2 regions of the Rhodobacter sp. CZR27 genome follow, and region 1 is predicted to be linked to the other one. Evidence: riboswitches for the same ligand, from Rfam matches in the RefSeq annotation. Region 1 holds a riboswitch; the other holds the start of a gene.
The links. Region 1 has a riboswitch for thiamine pyrophosphate ahead of thiB (thiamine ABC transporter substrate binding subunit). Riboswitches for the same ligand answer to the same signal wherever they lie in the genome.
Positions count from the first base shown of each region.

Region 2: it holds a riboswitch for thiamine pyrophosphate, as region 1 does, so the genes downstream of both, thiM (hydroxyethylthiazole kinase) here and thiB (thiamine ABC transporter substrate binding subunit) in region 1, are expected to answer to the same signal.

Region 1 is NZ_CP023548.1:3,115,855-3,119,181, reverse strand. Features, by position in the region: gene CK951_RS15140 (DMT family transporter) at 1-575, shown strand, start outside; gene aroC (chorismate synthase) at 563-1,672, opposite strand; TPP riboswitch at 1,786-1,884, shown strand; gene thiB (thiamine ABC transporter substrate binding subunit) at 1,919-2,902, shown strand; gene CK951_RS15125 (thiamine/thiamine pyrophosphate ABC transporter permease ThiP) at 2,878-3,327, shown strand, end outside.
Region 2 is NZ_CP023548.1:546,230-549,556, forward strand. Features, by position in the region: gene galE (UDP-glucose 4-epimerase GalE) at 1-540, shown strand, start outside; gene CK951_RS02860 (inositol monophosphatase family protein) at 551-1,345, shown strand; gene CK951_RS02865 (lytic transglycosylase domain-containing protein) at 1,342-1,794, shown strand; TPP riboswitch at 1,847-1,941, shown strand; gene thiM (hydroxyethylthiazole kinase) at 1,989-2,777, shown strand; gene thiE (thiamine phosphate synthase) at 2,774-3,327, shown strand, end outside.

The DNA of each region.
Region 1 (3,327 bases):
CGCTGCTGGTGGCGCTGGCAGGCTGGCTGATCTTCCGCGAGCGCCTGCGGCCGCTGACCGCCCTGGGCCTTGTCGCCGGGATGACGGGCGTCGCGCTGATCATGGGCACGCGGCTGTCGGGCGGCGAGGATCTGCTGGGTTTCCTGCTTTGCGCCATCGGCGTGATCGCATTGACGGCGGCCACCCTGACGGTGCGGGTGGCCTCCTCGGGCGGGAACCTGCTGATGATCGTGGGGCTGCAGATGCTGGTGGGGGCGGCCGCGCTGGCCCCGGTGGCGGTGCTGACGGAAGGCGCGCCCGAAGTCCGCTGGAGCGCGAGCCTCGTGCTGGCCTTCGCCTATACCACGCTGGTGCCGGGCTTGCTTGCCACCTGGATCTGGTTCCTGTTGGTCGGGCGCATCGGAGCGGTGCGGGCGGCGACCTTCCACTTCCTCAACCCGTTCTTCGGGGTGGCGGTGGCGGCCGTGCTTCTGGGCGAGCGGATGGGGATCTGGGATGCCGTGGGCGTCGTGGTGATCGCGGCCGGCATCCTCGCGGTGCAGATGTCGAAGATGCCGGAGCGTCAGGCGCCCTGACCGATCCGGCCGCGCGCCCCGCCGGTCTGGCCACGGTCCAGCAGCAGATGGTCGAGCAGCACGCAGGCCATCATCGCCTCGCCCACCGGGACGGCCCGGATGCCCACGCAGGGATCGTGGCGACCCTTCGTCACCACATCGACCTCCCGGCCCTCGACATTGACCGAGCGGCGCGGGGTGAGGATCGACGACGTGGGCTTCACCGCGAAGCGCACCACCACGTCCTGTCCCGTCGAAATCCCGCCGAGGATGCCGCCCGCGTGGTTCGACAGGAACTGCGGACCATTCGGCCCCATGCGGATCTCGTCGGCATTGGCGCTGCCGGTGAGCGTGGCTGCCGCCATGCCCTCGCCGATCTCGACCCCCTTCACGGCGTTGATCGACATCATCGCTGCGGCAAGGTCGCTGTCGAGCTTGCCATAGATCGGCGCACCGAGGCCCGCCGGCACGCCCGAGGCCCGCACCTCGACGATGGCACCGACCGAGTCATGCGCCTTGCGCAGGTCGTCGAGATAATCGCTCCAGCGGGCGGCGGTTTCGGCATCCGGGCACCAGAACGGGTTGCGCTCGATCTCGGAGGCGTCGAACCGGGCGGGGTCGATGCCATGCGGGCCGATCTGGACCATGTAGCCGGTTATCCTCAACTCTGGCACCAGCGCGGCCAGCGCCGCCCGGGCAATGCCGCCCGCGGCGACCCGCGCCGCCGTCTCGCGCGCCGAGGAGCGCCCGCCGCCGCGATGGTCCCGCAGGCCGTATTTCCAGTGATAGGTGATGTCGGCATGGCCGGGCCGGAAGCTCTGGGCGATATCGCCATAGTCCTTCGAGCGCTGGTCGGTGTTCTCGATCATCAATTGGATCGGCGTGCCGGTGGACCGGCCCTCGAAGGTGCCGGAGAGGATGCGGACCTCGTCAGGCTCCTGCCGCTGGGTGGTGAAGCGGCTCTGCCCGGGCTTCCTGCGGTCCAGCCAGTGCTGGATTGCGGCAGGCTCGATGGCGATGCCGGGCGGGCAGCCGTCCACCGTGGCGCCAAGCGCGGGGCCGTGGCTCTCGCCCCAGGTGGTGACGCGGAAGAGGTGGCCGAAGGTGTTGAAGCTCATGGCGATGTCCCCGTTTGGGCCGAGCCATAGGACAGAAGCCGCCGCCGGGGAACCGGATTCTGCGCCGCAATCCCGCCTTTGTCCTTGCGGCGGCGGGGCGGGCCGATATGGTCGGTGATACCTCGGGGTGCCCGGAAGGGCTGAGATGCGCAAGCGAACCCGTTGAACCTGACCCGGTTAGGACCGGCGGAGGGAAGGTGCATGGATCCTCCATCCCGACTCCGCCCGACGTGAGAAGAGGATGCGATGAAACTTCCTGTGCTTGCTGCGGGTTTCGTGCTGACGGCCACTGTGGCGGCCGCCGAGACCCCCGTGTTGACCGTGCTGACCTATGACAGCTTTACCTCGGAATGGGGCCCCGGCCCGGCGGTCGAGACCGCCTTCGAGGCTGTCTGCGGCTGCGACCTGCGCCTGATCGGCGCGGGTGACGGTGCGGCGCTGCTCGCGCGCGTCCAGCTGGAGGGCGCACGGACCGAGGCCGATGTGGTGCTGGGCCTCGACACCAACCTGACCGCCGCGGCGGCGGCCACGGACCTCTTCGCACCGCATGGCATCGAGGCGACGCTCGACCTGCCGGTGGCGTGGCAGGACCCGCTGTTCCTGCCCTTCGACTGGGGCTGGTTCGCCTTCGTCCACAAACGCGACATGGCCAAGGTTTCGGCCTCGTTCGAGGAACTGGCGGCGTCGGATGCGACGATCGTGATCCAGGACCCGCGCAGCTCGACCCCCGGTCTCGGGCTGCTGATGTGGGTCAAGGCAGCCTACGGCGACCGCGCAGCCGGGATCTGGCAGGGGCTGGCCGACAACATCGTGACCGTCACGCCCGGCTGGTCCGAGGCCTATGGCCTGTTCCTCGAGGGCGAGGCCGACATGGTGCTGAGCTACACCACCTCGCCAGCCTATCACCTGATCTCCGAGAAGGACGACAGCAAGGCCGCCGCCGCCTTCGCCGAGGGGCACTATCTGCAGGTCGAGGTCGCGGGCAAGCTCGCCTCGACCGATCAGCCGGAACTGGCCGACCGCTTCCTGCGCTTCCTGCTGGAAGAGCCGGTGCAGTCGGTGATCCCCACCACGAACTGGATGTATCCGGCCAAGCGGCCGCAGGCCGGGCTGCCCGCGGGCTTCGACACGCTGGTGCAGCCCGCCCGTTCGCTGCTGCTGCCGCCCGAGGAGGCCCGGGCCCTGCGGCAGGGGGCGCTGGCCGAATGGCAGTCCGCGCTCTCGCGCTGAGCCTCGGCGCGGCGCTGGTTGCGCTGACGCTGGGGCCGCTCGCGCTGGTGTTGGCGCGGGCGGGCGATGCTGCGGGCCTCGGCCCGGCGGACTGGGCGGCGGTGCGCTTCACGCTGACCCAGGCGGCGCTGTCGGCCGTGGTGTCGGTCGCGCTGGCGGTGCCGGTCGCGCGCGCCTTGGCGCGGCGGCGCTTTCCGGGGCGCGGCCTGCTGATCGCCCTGCTGGGCGCGCCCTTCCTGTTGCCGGTCATCGTGGCGGTCCTGGGCCTGCTGGCGGTCTTCGGACGCTCGGGCCTGCTGAACCGCGGGCTGGAGGCGCTGGGCCTGCCGCCCGTGTCGGTCTACGGCCTGCACGGCGTGGTGCTGGCCCATGTCTTCTTCAACATGCCGTTTGCGGTGCGGCTGATCCTGCAGGGGTGGCTGGCG
Region 2 (3,327 bases), 770 kb from region 1:
ATCGAGGAGATGCTGGCCAACTTCGGCGCTTCCTTCGGGCTCAATCACACGATCTTCCGCTATTTCAACGTGGCGGGCGCCGACCCCGAGGCCGAGATCGGCGAGCAGCACGAGCCCGAGACGCATCTGATCCCGCTGATGCTGGATGCTGTGGCGGGCAAGCGGCCGGCGCTGACCGTCTTCGGCACCGATTATCCGACGCATGACGGCACCTGCATCCGCGACTATGTGCACGTGATGGATCTGGCGCAGGCGCATGTGCTGGGGCTGAACCGGCTGCTCGACGGCGGGGCGAGCCGGGTGTTCTGCCTTGGCACCGGGCGCGGCTTCTCGGTCCGCGAGGTGATCGAGCATTCGCGCGCCGTCACCAACCGCGAGGTTCCCATCGTCTATGGCGACCGCCGGCCGGGCGACGCGACGGCGCTGGTCTGCGGCTCGGAACGCGCGGTGAAGGAGCTTGGGTGGGAGCCGGGCCTGTCGACCCTGCCGCACATGATCGCCGATGCCTGGCGCTGGCATCAGGCGCCGAAACACACATGAGGACAACCGCTTGACCGATCCCGTCGCCGCCCGTCTCGACGCTGCACAGGAGGTGGCGGCGGAAGCCGGGCGCCTCGCGCTCGATTTCTTCGCGCACCGCGAGAGCCTTGCCATCGAGGCCAAGGCCAGCCCGCAGGACATCGTCAGCCGCGCCGACCGCGAGGTCGAGACGCTGATCCGCGACCGCCTCGCCGCAGCGTTCCCCGAGGACGGCTTTCTGGGCGAGGAGCATGGCGCGCAGGAGGGCAGCAGCGGCTTCACCTGGGTGATCGACCCGATCGACGGCACCTCGCCCTTCCTTGCCGGTTTGCCGCACTGGTGCGTGGTGCTCGCGCTGGTGCGGGACGGCGAGACGGTCGCCGGCGTGATCGAGCATCCGCTGGCGCAGGAGACCTTCACCGCGCGCCGCGGCCACGGCGCCCATCTCAACGGCCAGCGCCTGACCGCGCGGCCTGACCTGCGGATCTCGAACTGCAACGTGGCGCTGGGCGCAAGCCACCGCACATCCCCGGATTTCGCCTCGGCGCTGGTGCGGGAACTCATGCGCCGCGGTGGCATCTTCTACCGCAACGGCTCGGGCGCGATCATGCTCGCCTCGGTCGCGGCGGGCCGGCTTGGCGGCTATTACGAGCCGCACATGCATCCCTGGGACTGCCTTGCGGCGCTTCTGATGGTCGAGGAGGCGGGCGGACGATCCGCCCCCTTCCCGAAATGCCCCGGTGGTGGCATGGTGCTCGTCGCCGCACCGAACGTGTGGGACGAATTGCAAGCCGTCGTGAAGGCAGCAGAGGGACAGGCAGGATGAAGGGCAGGATGGGCGCCGCGGCTGTCGCGGTGGCGCTAATGTTGGCGGGCTGTGGCGGAGGGGACCGCGAGCCGGCTCCGACCCGCGGACCCTCGGGATCCCCCGAGGTGATGCGCTTGGTGACCGATTACGCGCGGCAGTATCAGGTGCCGCCGTCGCTGATGCACCGCGTGGTGCGGCACGAAAGCGGCTACAACCCGGCCGCGCGCAACGGCCCCTACATGGGGCTCATGCAGATCGCGCCGCAGACCGCGCGCACGATGGGCCATCGCGGGCCGGCGGAAAGCCTGCTCGATGCCGAGACCAACCTGCGCTATGGCGGGAAATACCTGCGCGGCGCCTGGCTCGTGTCCCGCGGCAACGAGGAGCGGGCGATCGAGTGGTATCGCAAGGGCTACTATTACGAGGCCAAGCGGATGGGCCTTCTGGAAGAGACCGGCCTTCGCTGACCCGTTCCGCGCGGCGGGACTTGCGCCGCGCCTCTTCTTCGCGCTAAGCCTGTGGCTGTGACAGGGGCGTCCGGGCATCCGGGCTGAGAAGCACCCTTTGAACCTGAACCAGGTCATGCTGGCGGAGGAAGTCGCGGTGCTGCAGGTCCCCCCATGGATGCATGCCCTCGTTCTCCCTCTGCGGAAGGAGAGCGATGGAGAACTGCGGAGCCTATCTCGACACGATGCGGCGCACGGCGCCGCTGGTGCAGTGCATCACCAATTTCGTGGCGATGAACGTCATGGCGAACGTGCTGCTGGCGGCGGGCGCCTCGCCCGCCATGGTGCATGACGCCGAGGAATCGGCCGAGTTCGCCGGCATCGCGCATGTCCTGACCATCAACATGGGCACGCCCAGCCCGCGCTGGATCGAGGGCATGGTCGCGGCGGCCGAAGGCGCCGCGGCGGCGGGGCGGCCATGGGTGCTCGATCCGGTGGCGGTGGGGGCCACGGCGTTCCGGCGCGATCTGGGCGCGCGGCTTCTGGCGCTGAAGCCCGCGGTGATCCGCGGCAATGCCTCGGAGATCCTTGCCCTCGCCGGGGCCGGGGCGCGCGGCAAGGGCGCCGACAGCGCCGACCCGGTCGCCGCGGCGGAAGATGGCGCGCGGCGGCTCGCGGCATCCTCCGGGGCGGTGGTGGCGGTGACGGGGCCGGTCGATTTCGTCACCGATGGCGTCCGCGCCTTCCGCTGCGCCAATGGCCATGCGCTGATGCCGAAGGTCACCGCGCTTGGCTGTTCGCTGACCGGCATCGTCGGCGCCTTCGTCAGCGGCCAGCCGAGGCTCGAGGCGACGGTGGCGGCGCTCGCCTTCTTCGGCCTTGCCGGGGAACGCGCGGCCCATGGGGCCGAGGGGCCGGGCAGCTTCCAGGTCCGCTTCCTCGACGCGCTGCACGGGCTGACCGCTGCAGACCTCGACCGCGGCGCGCGGGTGGAGGCGGCATGAACCTCTCGCTCTATTTCGTGACGCCGGACGGGGGCGAGGGGCTCGAGGATCTGGTCCTTGCCGCCGTCCGGGGCGGCGCGACGCTGGTGCAGTTGCGCGACAAGCAGGCGCCGGACGCCGATCTGATCGACCGCGCCCGCCGGCTGGTCGCGATGCTTGCGCCGTTCGGCGTGCCGCTGATCGTGAACGACCGGGTCGAGGTGGTGCTGGCCTCGGGTGCGGCGGGTCTGCATGTCGGGCAGGGCGATCTGCCGGTCGAGGAGGCGCGGCGGCGGCTCGGCCCTGACCGGCTGCTGGGTCTTTCCGTCGAACGGCTGGAGCATGTGAAGGCCATGCCGCTCGGCCTCGTGGACTATGTCGGCGCCGGGCCGGTGCGGGCGACCGCCTCGAAGCCCGACCACGCGCCGCCCATCGGCTTCGAGGGGCTGGCCGCGCTGGTCGCCGCCGCGCCTGTTCCGGCGGTGGCGATCGGTGGCCTTGGCCCTGGCGATGCGGCGGCGGTGCGGCAGGCAGGGGCCGCGGGCATGGCGATCGTCTCGGCCATCGGTGC